3 regions of the Pantoea sp. CCBC3-3-1 genome follow, and region 1 is predicted to be linked to each of the others. Evidence: predicted binding sites of a transcription regulator. Region 1 holds the regulator's gene; each other region holds the start of a gene.
The links. Region 1 encodes PhoB, which activates phosphate uptake and scavenging genes when phosphate is short. Its sites were predicted from a motif close to CTGTCATAAAACTGNCNNAT; they were not measured.
Positions count from the first base shown of each region.

Region 2: a site for PhoB is predicted at 3,814-3,833, ahead of opgB (phosphatidylglycerol--membrane-oligosaccharide glycerophosphotransferase). Genes of this name have one in related genera too.
Region 3: a site for PhoB is predicted at 3,362-3,381, ahead of phoA (alkaline phosphatase). Genes of this name have one in related genera too.

Region 1 covers NZ_CP034363.1:1,115,140-1,122,870, forward strand. Annotated here, with positions in the region: gene sbcD (exonuclease subunit SbcD) at 1-1,151, opposite strand, end outside; gene phoB (phosphate response regulator transcription factor PhoB) at 1,352-2,041, shown strand; gene phoR (phosphate regulon sensor histidine kinase PhoR) at 2,062-3,375, shown strand; gene EHV07_RS05130 (PstS family phosphate ABC transporter substrate-binding protein) at 3,394-4,317, shown strand; gene EHV07_RS05135 (cobalamin-independent methionine synthase II family protein) at 4,517-5,620, shown strand; gene brnQ (branched-chain amino acid transport system II carrier protein) at 6,018-7,340, shown strand; gene proY (proline-specific permease ProY) at 7,464-7,731, shown strand, end outside.
Region 2 covers NZ_CP034363.1:4,292,122-4,299,852, reverse strand. Annotated here, with positions in the region: gene ampH (D-alanyl-D-alanine-carboxypeptidase/endopeptidase AmpH) at 1-1,175, opposite strand, end outside; gene opgB (phosphatidylglycerol--membrane-oligosaccharide glycerophosphotransferase) at 1,249-3,546, opposite strand; gene EHV07_RS20075 (porin) at 4,019-5,170, shown strand; gene EHV07_RS20070 (cytochrome c) at 5,228-6,424, opposite strand; gene EHV07_RS20065 (FAD/NAD(P)-binding protein) at 6,421-7,731, opposite strand, start outside.
Region 3 covers NZ_CP034363.1:2,812,769-2,820,499, reverse strand. Annotated here, with positions in the region: gene efeO (iron uptake system protein EfeO) at 1-306, shown strand, start outside; gene efeB (iron uptake transporter deferrochelatase/peroxidase subunit) at 313-1,593, shown strand; gene phoH (phosphate starvation-inducible protein PhoH) at 2,149-2,937, shown strand; tRNA gene EHV07_RS13205 (tRNA-Ser) at 3,107-3,194, opposite strand; gene phoA (alkaline phosphatase) at 3,443-4,843, shown strand; tRNA gene EHV07_RS13195 (tRNA-Ser) at 4,947-5,034, opposite strand; gene EHV07_RS13190 (peptide MFS transporter) at 5,327-6,724, shown strand; gene ghrA (glyoxylate/hydroxypyruvate reductase GhrA) at 6,815-7,731, shown strand, end outside.

The DNA of each region.
Region 1 (7,731 bases):
TGCGGTTCTTCTTCTTCCAGCGCCAGGCGACGGCTGAATACCTCTTCCACGCTGAGTTCGCTCAGCGTCTCGTTGTTCTGACGGGCGATGACCTGATCACGCTGTTCACGACTGCGGCGCAGCAGCACGACCTCTACCGGCAATTCCTGCGTCAGCTCTTCAATTCGTCGCTGCAAATCGTGCAGCCAGCCTTGCGTGACAATCTCAATATCCAGCCAGACGGTTTTACCATCATCACGAGGCGGTATTGCTGCCAGCTGCCGCTCGATCTCCTCCAGCGAACCTTTAATCATTTGCATCGGCTGGAAAGTGGGAACGATCAGCGGTTCAACCTGATTCAGTTTGCCGTCAAGGAAGTCGACCAGAAATACGCTTTTCTCTTTGCCCAACTCATCAAAGCTGAGCGGAATGGGGGAGCCGCTGTAGCGAATATGCTCGGTTCCGGCGATGCGCTGCGCGCGGTGAATATGGCCAAGCGCGATGTAGTCCGCTGCGGGAAACGCCTGCGCCGGAAAGGCATCCAGCGTACCGATATAGATATCGCGCACCGCATCGCTTTTGGTGACGCCAACGGTGGTCAGATGACCGGTTGCGATGATTGGCAGCGTTAAATCCAGCTGCTCGCGCCGCGCCACGGCTTCGTGCCAGCAGCGCTGATAGTGATGAGTAATCGCTTCGGCCAGCGTTTGCTGTTTTTCACGTCCTGACTGGCCTGCCTGGCTACGGGTGATATCGCGAGGACGCAAAAAAGGGATGGCGCAAAGCAGGGCGCCGGGCTGGCCGTCGCGGCGATTTAGCAGCAAAACCTGTTCATTAAGGTTGTCGCTGGCGGACGCAATAACCCGGGTGTTCAGGCAGGCCAACAGCTCGCGGGATTCGTTAAGCGTGGCCACCGAGTCGTGATTACCGGCCAGCATCACCAGCTGGCAGCCGGTTTGACTGAGCCTGACGATAAAACGGTTATACAGCTCGCGCGCATAGCTTGGAGGCGAACCCGTATCAAAAATATCGCCGGCCACGATAATGGCATCGACCTGATGCTGTTCTGCCTGCGCCAGCAGCCAGTCCAGAAAAGCCTGATGTTCGGCTGCGCGGCTTTTGGTATAGAAGAACTGGCCCAGATGCCAGTCGGCGGTATGAATGATTCGCATGAGTTCCCTGTGAATGCGCCAGGACAAGACGGCGATTATAAACAGTCAGGGGCAAAACCCCAGCGCAAAGGCATTTCACTGTTGATAAAGTGTTATAAAACGGGGCGGAAGCCGATGCTTTTTTCATAAAAATGTCATAAAACTGACGCATAATGTCGCCGCATATCCAGTGACATTCCGTCACAAACGCAGGAGCAATAATGGCTAAGCGCATTCTGGTGGTCGAAGATGAAGCCCCAATCCGTGAGATGTTATGTTTTGTTCTGGAGCAAAATGACTACCAGCCGATCGAAGCGGAAGATTATGACAGCGCCGTTAATTTGCTGATCGAACCCTGGCCCGATTTGATCCTGCTGGACTGGATGTTGCCGGGCGGATCCGGCATCCAGTTTATCAAACATCTTAAACGTGAAGCGATGACCCGCGATATCCCGGTGATGATGCTAACGGCACGCGGCGAGGAAGAGGATCGCGTTCGCGGTCTGGAAGTGGGGGCCGACGACTATATTACCAAGCCTTTCTCCCCTAAAGAGCTGGTGGCCCGGATCAAAGCCGTGATGCGCCGGATTTCACCGATGGCGGTGGAAGAGGTCATTGAAATCCAGGGGCTGAGCCTCGATCCCTCTTCACACCGCGTCATGTCTGAAACGCAGCCGTTGGAAATGGGGCCGACAGAATACAAACTGCTGCATTTCTTTATGACTCATCCCGAACGGGTTTACAGCCGTGAGCAGTTGCTTAATCATGTCTGGGGCACTAACGTTTACGTCGAGGATCGCACCGTCGACGTACATATTCGCCGCTTGCGCAAAGCCCTTGAGCTGACCGGGCACGATCGCATGGTGCAGACGGTTCGCGGAACAGGTTATCGTTTTTCTGCACGTTTCTGATCGTAACCGGAGCCTTTACCGTGCTGGAACGCCTCTCCTGGAAGAGATTACTGCTGGAGCTGGCGTTGGCCAGCCTTCCTGCTCTTATCATTGGCCTGTTGGTGGGCTACTTACCCTGGCTGCTGCTGATTTCAGTGCTGGCGGTGCTGTGCTGGCACTTCGCTAATCTACTGCGGCTTTCCCACTGGCTGTGGGTGGATCGTAGCATGACGCCACCGTCCGGTCGCGGCAGCTGGGAACCGCTGTTTTATGGCCTTTATCAGATGCAGGCGCGTAACCGTCGTCGCCGCCGTGAGTTGGGGCATCTGATTAAGCGTTTTCGCAGCGGTGCTGAGTCGCTGCCGGATGCGGTGGTGCTCACTACCGAAGAAGGCACGATTTTCTGGTGTAACGGCCTGGCTCAACAGCTTCTGGGCCTGCGCTGGCCAGAAGATAACGGCCAGAATATCCTCAATTTATTACGTTATCCTGAATTTACTCGTTATCTGCGCGAGCAGGATTTCACCCGTTCGTTAACGCTGGTGCTGAATAATCATCGTCATCTGGAGTTCCGGGTAATGCCCTACAGCGAAGGTCAGTGGCTGATGGTCGCGCGCGATGTGACGCAAATGCATCAGCTGGAAGGCGCGCGACGAAACTTCTTTGCTAACGTCAGCCACGAACTGCGTACGCCGTTGACCGTACTGCAAGGCTATCTGGAAATGATGAGCGACTCGGTGCTGGAAGGAAGCCAGCGGGATAAAGCCCTACATACGATGCAGCAGCAAACCCGGCGAATGGATGGTCTGGTGCAGCAGCTGTTAACGCTCTCCAGGATTGAGGCCGCGCCCGCGCTGGATTTGCAGGAAAAAGTTGATGTGCCGATGATGCTGAGGCTGCTGCAACGCGAGGCGGAAACGCTCAGTCAGGGCAGGCATGAAATTCATTTCACCGCCGATCCCGATCTGCGCGTATTCGGTAACGATGAGCAGTTACGCAGCGCGATTTCCAATCTGGTCTATAACTCGGTAAACCATACGCCTGCCGGCACGCGCATTGATATTAGCTGGCGCAGGACGCCGCATGGTGCGCAATTTAAGGTGAAAGATAATGGCCCGGGTATTGCCGCCGAACATATTCCCCGCCTCACCGAGCGCTTTTATCGCGTCGACAAAGCCCGTTCGCGCCAGACTGGCGGCAGTGGGCTGGGGTTGGCTATCGTCAAGCATGCGCTCAGCCATCACAATACCCGGCTCGAGATTACCAGCCAGCCCGGCAAAGAGACCTGTTTCAGCTTCTCCCTGCCGTTAAGGTTGATTGTAAACAATGAATTGTCCCAGAATGCGGTTCACTGAACGATCGGATAGCCATCAATGAAAAAGCTGTTTTTTGCCGTAATCATGCTGTTCAACCTGTCTGCTCAGGCGCAGGAAGGCATGCTGTCAGGCAATCTTTCGAGCGTCGGATCCGATACGCTGGGCAACCTGATGACCCTGTGGGGCGAAAGCTTTAACCGTCAGTATCCCGGCGTTAACGTACAGATTCAGGCTGCGGGTTCTTCCACTGCACCGACGGCTCTGGCAGCGGGCGCGGCCCAGCTTGGCGCGATGAGCCGTCCGATGCAGGCCGTGGAGCGTCAGCTGTTTGAGGCAAATTATGGCTATCCGCCGCTGGCGGTGCCGGTCGCCATGGACGCCCTGGTGGTGGTGGTGAATAAAGATAATCCGCTACAGGGATTAAACGATCGGCAACTGGATGCGATTTTTTCTGTGACACGCCGTTGTGGCGCGTTCTCTTTCGTAAAAAAGTGGGGTGATTTGCCTTCAATGCCTGCCAGCTGGAAAGCGCGCCCGATGCAGCGTTTTGGGCGTAACTCCGCTTCCGGAACCTGGGGGTTCTTTAAACAGCAGGCGCTGTGTAACGGCGATTTTCGTAATGATGTCGGTGAATACCCAGGCTCGGCTGCGGTGATTCAGGCCGTCGCCAACACGCTCAATGGTATCGGTTACGCCAGTATGGGCACACATCTGACCGGGGTGAAAATGTTACCGGTTTCCCGTGATGGCAACAGCTGGGTTACGCCTTCGCCAGAGAATATCCGCAGCGGCCGTTATCCTTATGCACGTCCGCTTTATATTTACGTTAATAAAAGACCGGAGAAACCACTGGAGCCGTTGACTCGGGCTTTTCTGAGCCAGGCTTTGTCGGCAGAAGGGCAGGCGCTGGTAACGCAGGCGGGCTATTTGCCGCTGTCGGACGAGCAAATCAGGCAGGCCCGACGGATGATTGAAGAATAAAGTACGGTCAGCGCCTGGCGAGGATAACGGCGAACATGAATTTTTTTCATGGCAGATGAAATTTCCTCGTTTGCCGCTGAATGTTTCTCATGACATGCTCTCTTCAGCCATTTAGACATCCAGATGTCTTATAATGATAATTCGTCATTATTTCCCAGGTAAATTATGCGCCGTGCGCGCAGGACAGGAGTGACCTGAAATGCAAAGAGATTCAGCCCAGTACCGTGCCGAAGTGGTTGGCAGTTTTCTGCGTCCGGCAGCGATCAAACAGGCCCGCGAGCAGTTTCAGGCCGGTGAAATTGATGCCGTTGCGCTGCGTCGTATTGAAGACGAAGCCATCCGCGATGTGGTCACGCACCAGCGTGCCAGCGGTCTGAAAGTGGTCACCGATGGCGAATTCCGTCGCGCATGGTGGCACTTCGATTTCTTTGACGGCCTTGAAGGGGTGGAACGTTACGAAGCCGATCAGGGCATTCAGTTCAACGGCGTACAGACTAAAGCGCGTGGCGTAAAAGTGACCGGCAAACTTGGTTTTGGCAATCATCCAATGCTGGAAGATTTCCGTTACCTGAAAAGTATCTGCGGCGACGCGATTCCTAAAATGACGATTCCAAGCCCAAGCGTGCTGCACTTCCGTGGTGGGCGTAAAGTTATTGATGCCAACGTCTATCCGGACCTGAAAGACTATTTCAACGACCTGGCGCTGACCTACCGTGACGCGATCAAAGGCTTTTACGATGCGGGCTGCCGTTACCTGCAGCTGGATGATACCGTTTGGGCTTACCTGTGTTCAGAAGACCAGAAACGTCAAATTCGTGAACGTGGCGACGATCCGGAAGAGCTGGCTAACATCTATGCACAGGTGCTGAATAAAGCACTGGAAGGCAAGCCGGAAGATATGGTTGTCGGTCTGCATGTTTGCCGCGGTAACTTCCGTTCGACCTGGATCTCTGAAGGTGGCTATGAGCCGGTAGCGGAAATCCTGTTCGGTACGGTGAACATCGACGCCTTCTTCCTGGAATATGATAACGAGCGTTCAGGTGGCTTTGAGCCGCTGCGCTTTATCAAACCGGGCAAGCAGCAGGTGGTGTTAGGCCTGATCACCACCAAAAACGGTGAGCTGGAAAGCCCGGACTCAGTGAGAAAACGCCTGGCTGAAGCCGCGCAATATGTCAGCCTCGATCAAATTTGTCTCAGCCCGCAGTGTGGCTTTGCGTCTACGGAAGAAGGCAACAGCCTGACTGAGGAGCAGCAGTGGGCGAAACTGCGTTTGGTTGTCGATATCGCTAACGACGTTTGGTAATTCAGGCGGCATTATGAGCAAAAGGCGCGTATAAACGCGCCTTTTGTGCATCCCCACCCGGATCCATGCAGAAATTAACCCCACCCCGTGCAAAAAAAGTACAAATCATGTAAGGCATCCTGCAAATAAACTGAAGTGATAAACTGCCACAGCGGATTTTTGCGCTATATCACTCTGCTTTATCGGATCCGTATTGCCTTTCTCCGCTATAAACGTTTTACTTACGGCCGTTTTTACGTTATTCCCCTGTAAAAAGATCAAAATAAGCGCAATACGCCGGTTAAGTTGGAACAGGAACATCCGTTTTGATTAAAGTGCCAGGCGTATTAGTGCAGGCAGGGCGATAAAGCTGACATCACGATTTCACTTAACACCAGTACAGGCGAAGCCGTTTCTTATGACAAATCGTTTAACTTCCAAAGACATTCTCGCGCTGGGCTTTATGACTTTTGCCCTGTTCGTGGGTGCCGGCAATATTATTTTTCCACCGATGGTGGGTATTCAGTCTGGGGAACACGTTTGGATTGCTGCACTTGGCTTTCTGCTAACGGCCGTTGGACTTCCTGTGATTACTATTATCGCGCTGGCCCGCGTGGGCGGCGGTATTGACGCACTCAGCTCGCCAATTGGCAAAGCGGCAGGCCTCGTGCTGGCAACGGTCTGCTATCTTGCCGTCGGCCCTCTGTTCGCAACGCCGCGTACGGCGACGGTTTCTTTCGAAGTCGGGATCGCACCGCTGACCGGTGACGGTGCTGTGCCGCTGCTGGTTTACAGCCTGATCTACTTCGCGCTGGTTATCGGTATTTCCCTCTATCCGGGTAAATTACTGGATACCGTTGGCCACATTCTTGCGCCACTGAAAATCATCGCGCTGGCCGTATTAGGTATCGCTGCGCTGCTGTGGCCAGCAGGCGGACTGGCTCCGGCCACGGACAGCTATCAGCATGCGGCGTTCTCCAGCGGCTTTATCAATGGCTACCTGACCATGGATACGCTTGGCGCGCTGGTATTTGGTATTGTTATCGTCAACGCGGCACGTTCCCGCGGCGTGGGCGAAGCGGGTTTACTGACTCGTTATACTATTATCGCTGGTTTGATTGCCGGTATCGGCCTGACGCTGGTTTACCTGACCCTGTTTAAACTGGGTTCTGACAGCGCGTCCATCGTCGATCAGAACGCAAACGGCGCCGCTATTCTGCACGCTTACGTTCAGCATACCTTTGGCGGAATGGGCAGTTTCTTCCTGGCAGCGCTGATTTTTGTAGCCTGCATGGTTACCGCAGTTGGCCTGACCTGCGCCTGCGCCGAATTCTTCCAGCAGCATCTGCCGCTGACTTATCGTCAGCTGGTCTTTGTGCTTGGCCTGTTCTCCATGCTGGTTTCTAACCTGGGCCTTAGCCAGCTGATCCAGTTCTCAATTCCGGTACTGACTGCGATTTATCCGCCTTGTATCGTGCTGATCCTGCTGAGCTTTACGCTGCGCTGGTGGAACAAAAGCAGCCGTATTATTGCGCCAACAATGCTGGTAAGCCTGATTTTCGGCATCATTGACGGCATCAAAACTACCGCGTTTAAAGATGTGCTGCCTGCTTTTGCAACGACTATGCCGCTGGCAGAGCAAGGTCTTGCGTGGTTGCCGCCATCGCTGGCTATGCTGGTCGTGGCGGTGATCTACGACCGCACTCTGGGTCGTCAGCAGGTTAGTGCCCACCAGCAGTAATTTTTGTGATACCTTCTTCTGCCCGCTTCCGGCAGAAGGTCAGTTGACCTCAATACTGGCGAAATGCATCACTATTCTCCTGCCTGTTTCAGGCAGGAGTTCAGACTGAGTATTAAGAGTAAGATGAAAAGTAATGCGCTCAAAAAGGGACTGAGTACCCGCCACATTCGTTTTATGGCGCTGGGTTCGGCCATCGGTACCGGCCTGTTTTATGGTTCGGCCGACGCAATTAAAATGGCCGGGCCGAGCGTTATCCTCGCCTATATTATCGGCGGTGCCATCGCCTATATCATCATGCGCGCGCTGGGTGAAATGTCGGTTAATAACCCACAGGCCAGCTCTTTCTCGCGCTACGCTCAGGACTATCTTGGGCCACTGTCAGGCTATATCA
Region 2 (7,731 bases), 1.8 Mb from region 1:
CTGGCGGCTAACTGCGCGCTGGCTGGGGTGTTGCCAATCAGCTCGGTCAGCAAATTATTTACGCCGTCGCTCATGGCGGTGAAGTGCGTTTGCGGCGAGCGGGTAACCACAATAAATACCCCGACGCTGTAGCGCGGCACCATTGCTATGTAGGTGATAAAGCCGCCGCCGCCGCCTGTCTTCTGAATAATCCCAGGACGGCCGCCTTCCGGTGCCATATAGACCCAGCCCATCCCCAGCGCCGTCGCTTTGCCCGGTACGTCCATGCCATCGACTTTCGTCAGCTGGCTGCGCTGGTAAATCATGGTCTGAATACGGTCGGCCTGCGCAGAGCGAGCGTGAATGTCCGAGGAGAGGAACTGCTGCATCCAGCGACCCATATCATCCGGCGTGGAATAGACGCCACCGCTGCCAATCGCCGCCAGTGTGTTAGTACAGGGGCTTGCCCCTTTTTGCGCCACCATCAGGCGCGAGCACTGCTCCGGCGAAGGCGTAAAGGTGGTGTCTTTCATTCCTAACGGACGGGTTATTTCACGTTGCAGCAGCGCGGGATAAGGCACGCCTGCGGCCCGTGACAGCGCATCGCCAAGCAGATCGAATGCCAGGTTGGAATAGGCCGCCTGCGTTCCCGGTGGCGCTTTCAGCTGCGCTTTCTGCAACCAGCTCCAGCGCTGGCTGGCAGTGGGCCAGACAAATACCGGACGGTTAGCTTTGCCGCCAGGCTGTTCGCGCGGTAAGCCGCTGGTGTGCGTCGCCAGATTAATCAGGCGGATGGTTTGCCCGGCATAGTTGGGAACGCGGCTGCCGGCGGGAGAGTATTTGCTCAGCGGATCGTCAAGCCGCACCACGCCCTGTTCGGACAGCTTGACCAGCATCTCGCTGGTCATCAGCTTGGTCAGCGAGGCGATACGGATTAACGAATCTTTTTGCGGCCTGACGCTGCTGCCCGGACGCACCGAACCCATGCTGGCAAAGACGCGCTGGTTGGCGTCAATCGCCACCATCGCCATGCCGGTGGCTTTGGTGTTGTAGTAGATGTTTTGCGCATAGCGATCGACAATTTGGGACGCGAGCAGCGGATCGGGAGCAACCTGTGCCGCTTGACCGCAGAGCGGCAGAACAGCGGCAAACAGAGCCAGCAAACGGTAAGCGGGTTTCAACGTACGTATATCCATCTGAATCGGCGTGTAAGGATTAACATCATAATCTGTTTCCGGCCGGGTAAAAAAGATCCCGGCCGGGTTTATTTCAGGGCGTTGGTACTATTTGCAGGCTGACCAGGCCGATGCCCAGTTTTCGTGCGGCAAAGCCATCGACAGCGCCTTCCGCCGTCTCTTCCGGCGCGGGTGGCACAATCTCAATGGTGCGGGCCTGTTGCGGATTGGTGAAGTGCAGCTTAACCGTGCTGTTGCTCGTCCCCAGCGTGACCGTCTGCGTTATATCACCAATCCTGATGCTTACCGGCCGCTGGCTGTTGGGGCCAAAAGCACGAGCGGTCAGGATCAGATCGAACGCCGCAGGCAGCGCTTGCAGATAATGTACGGTGACTACCGGCAGAAGATTGGCATCAGACCAGCGGCCACCCCACGGCTCGATAAAAGATAAGCCGGTAATTTTCTGCACCTGCTTTGGCAAGCCGGGCAGGGCAAAAAGGAGGGTGTCCGAGGTATATTTCAGGTCGTCGTCAGCGGTGCGTAACCGGGTAAGGGTACGCTGATAGCGATCGTCGCTGCCCTCGCCAACCTGCTTAAACGTTACCCGGCCGGAGAAGCTACCCGATTTAACCGGGGTAATGACTGGCGCAGAGTTAAGCGTGCCGTCAGCCACGCAAAGCTGGGTATTCAGCTCCAGTTTTTCATCCCAGACATCGCCCATTTTGAAGCAGCGATCGATCCAGACGAACTTTTCGTCCGGAGCAAAATTCGACAGCTGCTGTTTGAGCGGGGGGGCCATATAAACATCAAACTTCGGCTCGATTTTACCTGGCTTTACCGACAGCAGCAGCGGCAGTTTGAAATCTACGCCAGCAAAGCTGAAGGTGTTTTTAGCCGTATCAATTTTATAATCGGAAATCGCCTTCGGGAAATTCCACAGCTTAATGACGTCTGGCTTCCACTCTTCTATCTTTTCTTTAATATTCAGATACGTGGCTGAAAGAGAAGACGAGGAAAGGCTGCTGCGGCCCAGGCCGATAAAGTTATCACCCCCCATCGCATCCAGCACCGTTGCGCCATTATCCAGCGTACTGCGCTTCACCGGGATCGCTTTGCTGGTGGCCTCATCGCCACGGATCATAAAGAACAGATCGCTACGGTCGTGCTGATTAAGCGCCTGATAAGCGGTGTTGTTCATCGCCAAATGGTCAGAGCTGACCACGATAAGGGTATTTTTGAACCAGGGCGTGGCCTGAATACGCGTAATCAGCCGGGCGATATGCTCCTGGCTACAGGCGACGGCAGCAAAAGATTTATTGTTCTTGCCTTGCCAGAGATAGCTTTTGCGCTGGCAGCTGCGGGAAATAAACCCGTCCGGGTGATGTGTATCTACCGTTAGCGCAAACAGCGAAAAAGGCTGCTGTTTCTGCGACAGCTCAACGTATTTATTAAAGACGACATCCAGCACGGTATCGTCGTACCAGCCCCAGTCATTGCGATAGCTGGGATCTTTAACGATGCTTTTCAGTTCGTTAAAGCCATATAAATGATCAAAGCCGTGCGAAGAGAGGAACAGATCTTTCCCGGCAAAGCTCAGGTTGGCACCCTGATAAAAATAGTTCTGGTAGCCCGCCGCTTTCAGGATGTCGCCCAGGCAGATGTTTTGCGGATAGAACGTCGACAGCGAGCTGGAGGCGTTACCGTCAAAAGGCGCAAACAGCGGAATGCCACACTGGGAAGCGACCATGCCCGCAATCGTATATTCAGTGCCCGGAAGCTGCGCTGTGTTACTGAAATCCAGGGCGTTGTTTTTTATTTCACTCAGCTCCGGTGCCAGCTTTGGAAAGGCTTGTTCATTAAAATATGTGCGTTCCAGGCTTTCGGCATAGATATAAATCAGGTTGGGTTTATTACCGTGAAGCTGCGTTCCTGGCACTTTGTAATGGCTGTAAAAATCGGAATCGCCTCTGGCGACCTGGGATTTGATCAGGCTGGCAACCTGCTGATAAGCAGGCGTGGTTTTAATTGAGGCGAGCGCCAGCAGAACGGCCAGCAGGCTGTATAACTTATTGCCGCTGTGACGTTTGCGCAGGCGCAAAAGCCAGGCAAGAAGGCCGAAAAGAGCGATTAATCCCACGCCAAGCCCCGCCGCCGGCAGCAGATATTTGCTGACGCCCGCGCCGCTAAGGCTGCTGGTAATTGTATAAATGACCGCATCATTTATGCCTTCGCCGGTAAAATAATTACTTGCCAGCAGGGAAGCATTCAAAACGAGGTAGACCCCGAGCAGCAGCAAAATCGCGGTGAACCAGAGTTTGTTTTTCCCGGCTTTCCAGGTGTAAAGCGCAACGGAAGCAATAAATAAAAGCAGTGACAGTAATTCCGAACCCATTGGTGTTATTTATCCTCGCAGAACGCAATCCCGGCTGAGACCTGTAATCAACCTGATGCAGCGAATTATCGCTGGCAACGGTTTGACAGGACAGAAAAAGGGTCACAGTAACAGAGCTGATGTCGTGTCGTTTATCTTTCGTTTAATTTTGCTTTTTTTACCACGAGGGAGCGGGGAGGCGTATAAGGGTAAAAAAGCTTGTTGTTATATTGATGTTAAGTCAAATGTAAACGAAATAACGTTAACTGCGGCAGAAGGTGAAAAAACAGGCGATTGATTTATGCCAGCCGGCTTAACACAAATTAAGCGAAAAACACCGCTATTTATGTCTAAATATTACAAAATACACATTTTGTTAAATAAATATTAGGATAATTCTTATAAAAGCGCGGTGAAATCAGGCGGCATTTCGCATTTCTCACGTTACTATCTCTGCAAATATTTTTCTGACAAATCTTTACAGGGATCTACAATGTTAACAAAGATGCGCATTTTAAGTCAGGCCGTTGGTCTGGCGTTAGTGGCAGGCAGTGCCTCTTTTGCAGCACACGCTGAAGTCACCGTCCTTAAGGCAAATCCTCAGGCTGGCGATCCGCTGAGCCGTCTTAATTTCACCGTTGGCGGCAGTATCCGTCCTCAGTTCAATAACCTGACCGGCAAAGATGGCAGCAATGCTTATCGTCGCAACGGCTTTGACGGCGGTACGCGTTTCCGCTTCCTGGCCGATTATTATCTGTTTGATGACGTTAGCTGGGTAGGTTATTACGAAGTAGGCGTAGATATCCCTGAAGCATTTAACTGGGACAACCATCGTGCGGCAAAAGCGCACAATACCAGCCGCCGTATGCTGTATACCGGTTTCCAGAGCAAGACCTGGGGTAAACTGACCTTTGGTCAGCAGAACAGCGTCTATTACGATGTGGTCGGTGCTAAAACCGATATCTGGGACTACGACATGCTGGCCCAGGCGCCAGGCAACGGTATCAAGGGCGATTACGACGGCTCTTATCGTTCACGTAAAATGCTGAAGTATAAGAATACCTTTGGCAACGCCGACGTGCTGGCTTCTTATCTTTTTTCTGACAGCGAGTTCTTACCAGGCAATGGCCTGCGCTACAAGCGTCAGGGCGGCGGCTCACTGGGCGTAGATTATCATCTGTCGAAAGATCTGACCTGGGGCACGGCGTGGAACTATACCCGTGCAGATATGCGTAACCCTGGCAACAACGACAGCAAGAGCTGGGATCAGAACATTTATGGTACGTCACTCAGCTGGAAACCAGACAACTGGACCTTCAGCTTCGGCGGCGGTTATTACCAGAACTTCCTGACCAGCAAAAAAGTTGACGTGAATAAATACTTTGCCGGGGATGCCTGGGGTATTGAATATTTGGCCGGTTACACCATTCCGGTTGCTCAGTACGGGCTGAAAACCTTTATGCCTTACGTAATGGGCGACCGCCTGGAGTACGTGAACGATCGTGATTACCAGCGTATCGATAACGGCGTGGGGATTACCTTCCAGCTGGATTATGGCTTCCGCGTCGATTACGAACACGTCTTCACTTCAAGCTCCGATAACCTGGGTGATATGAACCTGGTGCGTCTGCGCTGGGACTTCTGATAAATAACGCTCCCTGGCGCAGGCCGGGGAGCGTTTTCTTATCAATAAAGAAAAAGTTTATTTCCCTTCTTGTTGCTTCTCTGTCATCTGGCGAATGGCTTTAACCTTTGCTGGCGTGACGGCGGCGGCCTGGTTGCCCCAGCTGCTGCGAATGTAGCTCATCACATCAGCCACTTGCTTATCGTCCATTGTCCACGCATAAGCGGGCATCGTTTGCGACAAACCCTGCTGCGTTAGCGGTGTATGAGCGCCTTCCAGCACCACCCGGATCGCATTAAGTGAACTTTCTCCCGCCACTGCGGTGTTACCTGCCAGCGCCGGAACAAAACGATCGACGCCTTCACCGTTGCTGCCGTGACAGGTCGCGCAATATTGCCGGTAGCTTTGCTTTCCGTTCCCTGCTGCCGTTGTCGCCGTGCGGGAAACCGCAGAAGGGAGAGCGGGCAGAGCATGCAGATAAGCGCCAATTGCCTGCAAATCTTCCTGCGTAAGATATTGCGTACTGTGGGTGACGACTTCAGCCATCGGCCCGGCGACTGCACTGTGCTGACTGCGGCCCGTTTTCAACAGGTCGACAACGGTTTTTGGCTCCAGCCCACGTAATGACGGCGCGTACCAGCCGGCCAGTTCTCCGCCGCTGAGATAAGCCGCATCCGCTGCGCTTTCTCCTTTTTCCTGCATCGCCCAGCCTCGTGGCGTGTGGCAACTGCCACAGTGTCCCGGCCCCTGAACCAGCCATGCGCCACGGTTCCATTCGGCACGTTGCTGTGGGTCTGGGCGGAAGACCGCGCTGTCATGAAATAACGCGTTCCAGACGGTCAGCGGCCAGCGCATCGACAATGGCCAGGGAATATCGCTGGCGCGGTTGGCCAGCGGCTGCGGCTGCACTTCCTGCATTAAATAATCATACAGCGCCCGCATCTGCACGGGATCCATTTTGGCATAGGCGGTGTAGGGCATCGCCGGATAAAGGTGATGACCGTCTTTCGCCACGCCTTTGCGCATCGCACGGTCGAAATCCTCGAAGCTGTAGTCGCCAATTCCCTGCTGCTTATCGGGCGTGATATTCGTCGACCAGATATCGCCGAGCGGCGTGGTAAAACGGACGCCCCCGGCCAGCGGCTTGCCTTTCGGCGCCGTATGGCAGGCGCTACAATCCCCCGCTGTTGCCAGATATTCGCCCTCAGACATTGGCACGGCCTGGGCGCTTCCGGCCATCACCAGTCCGCCAATAAGGAGATTACGCAGCCTCATGCTTTCTCCTTAGCGGCGGTCGCTGCTTGCGAAGTCAGCTCATTAACCGCTCGCCAGGCCTGATCGATTGCCGAGTTGGCATACGGGCTCCAGTCGGAATCCGAATTGGCAATAGTGATGTTGCCGACAGGGCGGCGGGCGAGGTTAATGGTCGCCTGCGCCTCGTCTTCATCATCGAACAGCCCGTTGATAAAATAAGAGTAGCCATGTGACCAGCGGTTGACGGTAATCGCTTCGATGTCGCGCTGATGGTCAAATCCGGCAGCGCCTAACATGCCCTGAAGCTGCTCGCGGATCATCTGTTCATGCACGGCAAAAGAGGTGCCTAATAGCTGCGCACGACCTTTGCGAGCCTGTTCACGCGAGCTAAGCCCGCTGCCCGGTACGCAAGGGACATGAACCATATGTAACCCAATGGGTTGTTCAGGATCGCGTGGATGGCGATAGCTGCCCAAATCTACCGGATAATCGAGCTTAACGCGGCAGTAAGGCGCGGTCGGACAGTAAACTTCCTGCACGCCCAGCGCTTTAAAGGCTTTCCAGTTTTTGATCAGGACTTTGCTGTATACCAGCGGCGCCTTAACGTTCTGTTTTAAGGCTTCCTGCTGTTCCGGAGGAATTTCCGGCACAAGGTAAGGGATCATCATGTTATAGCCAGCCATCACCACCTGACCGGCATGAACTTTTGTTAGTTTGTCGCCGGTGGCGTAGGTGACTTCAACGCCGTCAGCGACGTTGGCAACATGCATGCCGGTGCTGTTCAGACGCAGCTTCACCGGCCACGAAGGCTTGTCCAGCTGGCTGTAATCAAATTTGGCCGTCACGATCGCCTGCATGCTCTGTTCGGCCGGACTGACTGCCGGAATGAGTTTCCGCACCATCAGACGCGCCAGCGTGGCGTTGCCGTCCGGGAAATGGAAGACGTAGGGATCGTCAAGGTCAGCCTGTGATTCGGCATCCATAGGCGGCAGATTCATGCCGTTGAGCCCTGGCAAATCGCAAATACGGGCGTCACTGCATGAGGTGGCATCAATGCCGACCGCCTGAAAATCGCTGGTGGTTTGCTGGAAATAGCGGATCGCCAGCGGGCTGAGGCCGACTTTTTCCCGCAGGAATTCGCTATAGCTGTGGCTGTCCAGCCAGGCCATTTTCTCTTCGGTACTTAAACCGGGCAGATAATCTTTCGGCTGGGTATGCAATAAAATCAGCGCATCCCGATCGGCCTGTGGCAGAGGAAAATCGCCGATAAACGCTTCATATGAGCGACCGTTTAAGCGATCGCGAGGAATATCATCAGCAACCATCCT
Region 3 (7,731 bases), 1.7 Mb from region 1:
AAGATCTCCGGTGAAGAAGATCGCTACAGCCGCACCGACCTGTGGGATTTCCAGGCGAACGTTGACGGCGCACAAAAAATTGTCGACCTGCTGCGTCCCATGCTGCAAAAAGCCGATGCCACCTTGCTAAGCAGAGTGGATGCGAACTTTAAAAAAGTTGACGTGATTTTAAGCAAATACCGCACCCATGAAGGCTACGAGTCTTACGACAAACTGACCGATGCCGACCGCAACGCGATGAAAGGGCCGATTACCACGCTGGCCGAAGATCTCGCTAAGCTGCGCGGTACGCTGGGACTGGACTGATTTTTTATGGCAAGGCATTTAGCAGACGACGCGCCTGAACCGTCGCGTCGTCGTTTATTGAAAGGCATGGGCATCCTTAGCGGTGCCCTTGCCGTTGGCGGCGGCTGTCCGGTTCAGGCGCAGGAAAAATCGTTCTCACCCGGTGCCTTATCACCGAATTCCCGGCAGGAAGCCCAGCCGTTTTACGGCGCGCATCAGGCGGGTATCGTGACGCCACAGCAGGCGGCGATGATGATCGTGGCTTTTGATGTGCTGGCAACGGATAAAACAGACCTGGAGCGGCTGTTCAGATTACTCACCGAACGCATTGCTTTTCTGACTCAGGGCGGTAAAGCACCGCTGGTGACTAATCCACAGCTGCCGCCAATGGATTCCGGCATTCTTGGCGATAATATCTGGCCCGATAACCTGACCATCACCGTATCGGCTGGCCATTCGCTGTTTGACGAACGCTACGGTTTGCAGGCGCTGAAACCGCAGAAATTGCAGGCGATGACGCGTTTTCCTAACGACGCGCTGGATAGCAAACTGTGTCACGGCGATTTACTGCTGCAAATCTGTGCCAATACCAATGACACGGTCATTCATGCGCTGCGCGATATCATCAAGCACTCGCCGGATTTACTCAGCGTGCGCTGGCGGCGTGAAGGTTTTATTTCCGATCATGCCGCGCGCAGTAAAGGGAAGGAAACGCCCATCAATCTGCTGGGCTTCAAAGACGGGACGGCCAACCCGGATTCGGCCAGTCAGACACTGATGGATAAAATTCTGTGGGTGACGGCGGATCAGGACGAACCCGCCTGGGCGGTGGGCGGCAGCTATCAGGCTGCGCGCATTATTCAGTTCCGCGTGGAATTTTGGGACAGAACGCCGCTGCGCGAACAGGAAAACATTTTCGGCCGGGTGAAGCACAGCGGCGCGCCATTAGGCATGCACAATGAACGTGATGTGCCTGACTATGCCAGCGATCCAGAAGGGGCCGTCATCCCCATGGATGCGCATATCCGGCTGGCAAATCCCCGCACGCCTGAAACGCAAGAGAACCTGATGTTGCGTCGTGGCTACAGCTACTCGCTGGGCGTTTCCAATGCGGGGCAGTTGGAAATGGGCCTGCTTTTTGTTTGTTATCAGCACGATTTAGAGAAGGGATTTTTGGCCGTGCAAAAAAGGCTTAATGGCGAAGCGCTTGAGGAATATATCAAGCCGGTCGGCGGCGGTTATTTCTTTGTGCTGCCCGGCGTCATTGACGATAAACATTTTCTTGGGCAGGCATTATTGCAGGCCTGATGATTATCTCTTTCAGCCTGTCGCGTGCGGCAGGTTGTTTTTTAATCATATTATTCATCCGCCAGGTTTTTCTTAAATCTAAAAATTCACACGGGCATTTCGCCCTTTAGCGGAATAATTAACTCATTGTTTTAAAACATATAATATATAAAATCACCAGGTGGCGGCCGCTATTTGGTTTTTTTTTGCTGCGTACGCGAAAATAGATGTTGCAATTTAGTTATAGATTATGCAAATGTTATTAACAGCAGTTGCCAAAGGTCGTTCAGTGTTCAACACGGAGATCGCCATGACAAAGTCCGCTAATGGATACCAGTGTCAAAATACATTTATCGCCGTTCTTCGTGAAGGTGCGACTGCCACCAAGCCTCTCTGTTACTTTACCCTTCAAACCGCCAGTATTCTCAATGCTATGCAATCCGGTGCCAGGCTCTGCCGCGCGCCATTCTCAACGGCCAGAAAAGGCTTACAAGGAAGCCACTGAAACCTCTAAAGCGTTCACGTAATCGCATTGCTGCAAAATGCGGGAAATGAAACCAACTGTAAGGTGTCACTATGGGAAGACAGAAAGCAGTGATCAAAGCTCGTCGGGAAGCGAAACGTGTGCTTCGTAGCGATTCACGCAGTCATCGTCAGCGTGAAGACGAATCGGTCACCTCGCTGGTGCATATGAGTGGGTTAGATGCAATTGGCATGGCTCGCGATACCCGTGACCATTCGCCCATTTCTGCCCGAAATGAAGCTCAGGCGCACTATCTAAAAGCCATAGAGTGCAAGCAACTGATTTTCGCCACCGGCGAAGCAGGTTGTGGTAAAACCTGGATTAGCGCTGCGAAAGCGGCAGAGGCCCTGATAAACAAGGATGTCGACAGGATAATTGTCACGCGTCCGGTGCTACAGGCGGATGAAGATCTGGGCTTCCTGCCCGGTAATATCTCAGAGAAATTCGCCCCGTATTTTCGCCCGGTCTATGACGTTCTGGTTAAACGTCTTGGCTCCTCCTTTATGCAGTACTGCCTGCGTCCCGAAATCGGCAAGGTAGAAATTGCCCCCTTTGCCTATATGCGCGGACGTACCTTTGAGAATGCCGTGGTGATACTTGATGAGGCGCAAAACGTCACCGCCGCCCAGATGAAAATGTTCCTGACTCGCCTTGGGGAAAACGTCACGGTGATTGTTAACGGTGATATCACCCAGTGTGATTTGCCGCCGCACGTGAAGTCGGGCCTCGCCGATGCGCTTGAGCGCTTTGAGGACGACGGAATGGTCAGCGTGGTGCGTTTTGGGAAAGATGACTGCGTGCGTTCTGTGCTTTGTCAACGCACGCTGGCGGCTTATAACTAGCTGCTTAAAATTTTATAGCAAGCCCGGACTGTGTTCCGGGCTTTTTTGATCGAATAATAACGACGTGAGAGGCATGTCTCAGGCCGTTAGTGCCGGTGGCTCACCCTCACTCCGGGAAACAGGCAGACAAAAAAGCCTGAGCTTTCGCTCAGGCTTTCTCGTTAAATTATGGCGGTGAGAGAGGGGTTCGAACCCTCGATACGTTGCCGTATACACACTTTCCAGGCGTGCTCCTTCAGCCACTCGGACACCTCACCACGTTTTTCTACTTCTCCGCCTCACTGGGCGACGGGGCGCTACTATAGGGAGTCGGCCCCGTCGGGTCAAGAAGATTTTTCTTTTTATTCTGGCCGCTTAAGCAGCATACAACATCCGCTTATTCTGCCAGCGGCACCGCGTCGCCTGTCATCTTAGCAACATCCGGCCGACACAAAATTGTCATGGTTGTGTCGCAGACTGAAGGCCTGAAATCTTTGGTCATATTTTCTTATGGAGCGTTAGTCTGATGAAATCCCGGAATCTTTTTGCATTAACTTTGCTTGCCAGCCTCGTCTCTTCCCCGACCTGGGCAGACACTGCCGCCCGCGCCGCGCAGGGTGATATCACTCAGCCCGGGGGCGCGCGTCGCCTCACGGAAGATCAAACGGCCGCATTGAAAGCGTCGTTAAACAGCAATCAGGCTAAAAACGTCATCTTGCTGATTGGCGACGGCATGGGCGATTCTGAAATTACCGCCGCACGTAACTATGCCGAAGGGGCGGGCGGTTTTTTCAAGGGCATCGACGCACTGCCGCTCACCGGTCAGTACACTCACTACGCGCTTGATAAGAAAACCCACAAACCTGACTATGTTACTGATTCCGCGGCCTCCGCCACGGCCTGGAGCACCGGCGTAAAATCGTATAATGGCGCAATCGGGGTAGACGTTAACGGCCACGATCATCCTACTATTATGGAAATCGCGAAAGCCGCAGGCAAAGCGACCGGCAACGTCTCAACGGCTGAACTTGAAGATGCAACGCCAGCCGCCCAGATTGCGCACGTGACATCACGAAAATGTTATGGCCCGGAAAAAACCACTGAAATCTGTGCCAGCAACGCGTTAGAGAAGGGCGGCAAAGGATCGATTGCCGAACAGCTGTTAAACGCCAGGGCTGATGTAACCTTTGGCGGCGGAGGAAAGACTTTTGGCGAAACGGCAAAAGCAGGCGAATGGCAGGGCAAAACCCTGGAGGAGCAGGCGAAGCTGCGCGGTTATCAGCTGGTTAACAATCTTGATGGGATGAATGCGCTGAAGGAAGCGACGCATGACAAACCAATATTAGGGCTGTTTGCTGAAGGCAATATGCCGGTACGCTGGAAAGGACCGAAAGCCACTTATCATGGCAATCTGGAGGATAAAGCGGTGAGCTGTGAAGTTAACAGCGAGCGTCCGGCATCGACTCCGACACTGGCGCAGATGACCGATAAAGCCATTGAACTGCTAAGCAAAAATCAGAACGGCTTCTTCCTGCAGGTGGAAGGCGCTTCCATTGATAAGCAGGACCACGTTGCTAATCCGTGTGGACAGATTGGCGAAACGGTTGATTTGGATGAAGCGGTGCAAAAAGCGCTGGAATTTGCCCGTAAAGACGGCAATACGCTGGTTATTGTTACTGCCGACCATGCGCACTCCAGCCAGATTATCGCTAATGACAGTAAAGCACCGGGACTGACGCAGAAGCTGATGACTAAAGAAGGTAGCCCAATGACCATCAGCTACGGTAACTCAGAAGAAGAGTCACAGGGACATACCGGTACACAACTGCGCATTGCCGCTTATGGCCCGCACGCCGCGAATGTCGTAGGTCTGACCGATCAAACCGATCTGTTCTATACCATGAAAGCCGCAATGGAGCTCAAATAGTGATAAAACCTGAGCTTTCAGCTGAAAAACGCGAAGAACATGAGTCAGCACGATGACAACAACAAAAAAGCCTGAGCTTTTGCTCAGGCTTTCTCGTTAAATATGGCGGTGAGAGGGGGATTCGAACCCCCGATACGTTGCCGTATACACACTTTCCAGGCGTGCTCCTTCAGCCACTCGGACACCTCACCGTATCGTTCCGCAACCTCGGTTGCGTGGCCGGTAATGTAGGGAAAAGTTGTTCGCCGGTCAACACTCTTTCAATACTTTTCTGTTCGTTCAGCCAGTTTTAAACCACTTTGCTGCTTTAATCGGCAAAAAAACCATTTCTGACGGCAAAACACTTTTACGGGAGAGTAATATGCGGCACAACGTGCATAATAATGCACTTCTGCCGACAGAAAAATCATGAGGTAAGTAGTGGATACCGTGACAAGAAAAACCCCGCCTGCCGCGCCAACCGGCACCGGCTCGCTGTTCTTTATGCAAATCTTCGCCACACTGGGTTTCGCCGTGCTCTATTCGACGCTGGTGCTGTACGCCACCAAGCGCCTGGGATTCAGTGAAGCACAGGCCAATACCATGATGGGCGTCTTCGGGGCGTTTAACTATGGCCTGCACCTGTTTGGTGGCTATCTTGGCGGGCGCTATCTCAGCAATCGCAATCTTTTTGTGCTGGGCATGATCCTGCAAATTATCGGCTGCTGGATCCTTTCCGGGCAAAGCGCGGAGGGGTTGTACTGGGGGCTGGCAATGTTTCTGACCGGGAGCGGCCTGAACGTCACCTGCATTAACATGATGCTGACCCAGCGCTTTACGCCGGATGATAATCGCCGCGAAAGCGCTTTTCTCTGGAATTATGCGGGCATGAACCTCGGTTTCTTTATTGGTTTTACCGGCGCAGGTTATTTCCAGATCGGCGAGCATTATCAGGCGCTGTTCCTGTTTGCCACGCTTGGCAACATAGTAGCCATCACGATTACGCTGCTGCGCTGGCGAATGTTAGCCGATATCAATACGCCTTTATTACACGTAAACCGCAGCCAGTTTCGCCAGAGAATGCTGGCCGGGCTGGCAATTTTAGTGATACTGGTGCCGATTATCAGGCTGCTGCTGACCCATGCTGATTTCACCGGCAGCTTTGTGCTGGTGGTCGGCGCGGCGATTTTCCTGCTACTTGCTTTTATCACGCTACGGCATCGCCCGCGTGACGAACAGCGTCGTATGACGGCCTATCTGATGCTGGCGGTGGGTGCGCTGGTGTTCTGGACGCTCTATCAGCTGGCGCCGATGGGCCTGATGCTGTTTACCGAATACAACATTATGCGCCATGTCTATGGCATTCAGATATCGCCGCAGTGGATACAGAATATCAACACCCTGGTAATTGTCTTCGGCGGGCCGCTGCTGGCTGTGGGTTTCCGCAATCTGCGGGAACGCGGCTGGCGGATTGATATTCCTCTACAGTTCGCTTCTTCACTTTTTTGCATCGGACTGGGCATGCTGGTACTGCCGCTGGGCATTATGTTTGCGGGTGCTGACGGCATGGTGGCGTTTAAGTGGATCGTTATCAGCTACATTTTGCAGAGTATCGCCGAACTGCTGATCTCTCCGGTGGGCTACGCGATGATTGGCAAACTGGCTCCGGCCCGCTATCAGGGCGTGATGATGGGCGGCTGGATGATGGTAACGGGCGTCGCCTCGGTGCTGTCTGGCTACGTTTCTGGAATGATGCCGGAAAACAGCGGCAGTTCTCCTGCCCTAACCAATCCTGGCTACAGTCATATTTTCAGTCTGCTTGGCTGGGGCAGTGCAGCGACGGGGCTGATTTTATTGATGCTGATGCCGCTGTTGCGCAAGCTGATAAGTACATCACGCTAATAATTGTGTGCGATATTATAAGCATACAACCAATTATTTCTTGCCAGCGGCGGCTTTTTCTCAGAGCCTGAGAAAAACAGGAGAGCAAACGTGGACATCATTTTCTATCATCCTTCATTTAAAGCGGAAAAGTGGATTAATGGATTACAGCAGCGGCTGAACGCTCGCGTTCGTGTCTGGCAGCCAGGTGATGAGGCGCATGCGGATTACGCGCTGGTCCGTCAGCCGCCGTTAGAAATGCTGCAAGGACGTAGCGAGCTGAAAGGCGTATTTGCTTTAGGGGCCGGCGTGGACGATATTCTCAGCCAGCTGCGTCAGCATCCGACCATGCTGGCTGAAAATGTGCCTTTGTTCCGGCTGGAAGATACCGGAATGGGCCGTCAGATGCAGGAATATGCCGTCTGGCACGTGCTGGGCTGGTTCCGTCGCTTCAATGAATATCAGCAGTTGAAGACCGAGGCCCGCTGGCAACACCTGACGAACAACTCGCGTGAGGCGTTTAGTATCGGTATTCTCGGCGCGGGTGTACTGGGCAGCAGCGTGGCCGAAAGCCTGCGCTTCTGGGGATTTCCGGTGCGTTGCTGGAGCCGTTCACCGAAAGATTTACCTGGCGTTACCAGTTTTCATGGCGCAGACCAGCTGAATGCGTTTCTTTCCGGTAGCAAAGTGCTGATCAATCTGTTGCCAAACACGCCTCAGACCGAGGGCATCCTTAACCGTCAGTTACTCAGCAAACTCCAGCCCGAAGCTTATCTGATCAACCTGGCGCGTGGCGCGCATCTGGTTGAGGAAGACCTGCTGGCGGCGATTGAGGCGGGCGAGGTCAAAGGAGCTGCGCTGGACGTTTTCGTTGAAGAGCCGCTAAAGAGAGATCATCCTTTCTGGGCGCATCCGGCGATTGCGATCACGCCGCACAATGCTGCCGTCACATTACCTGATGAAGCGATGGACTATCTTGCTCACGCGATTCAACAGCGTGAAGCGGGTGAGATGCCGGCTGGCCGCGT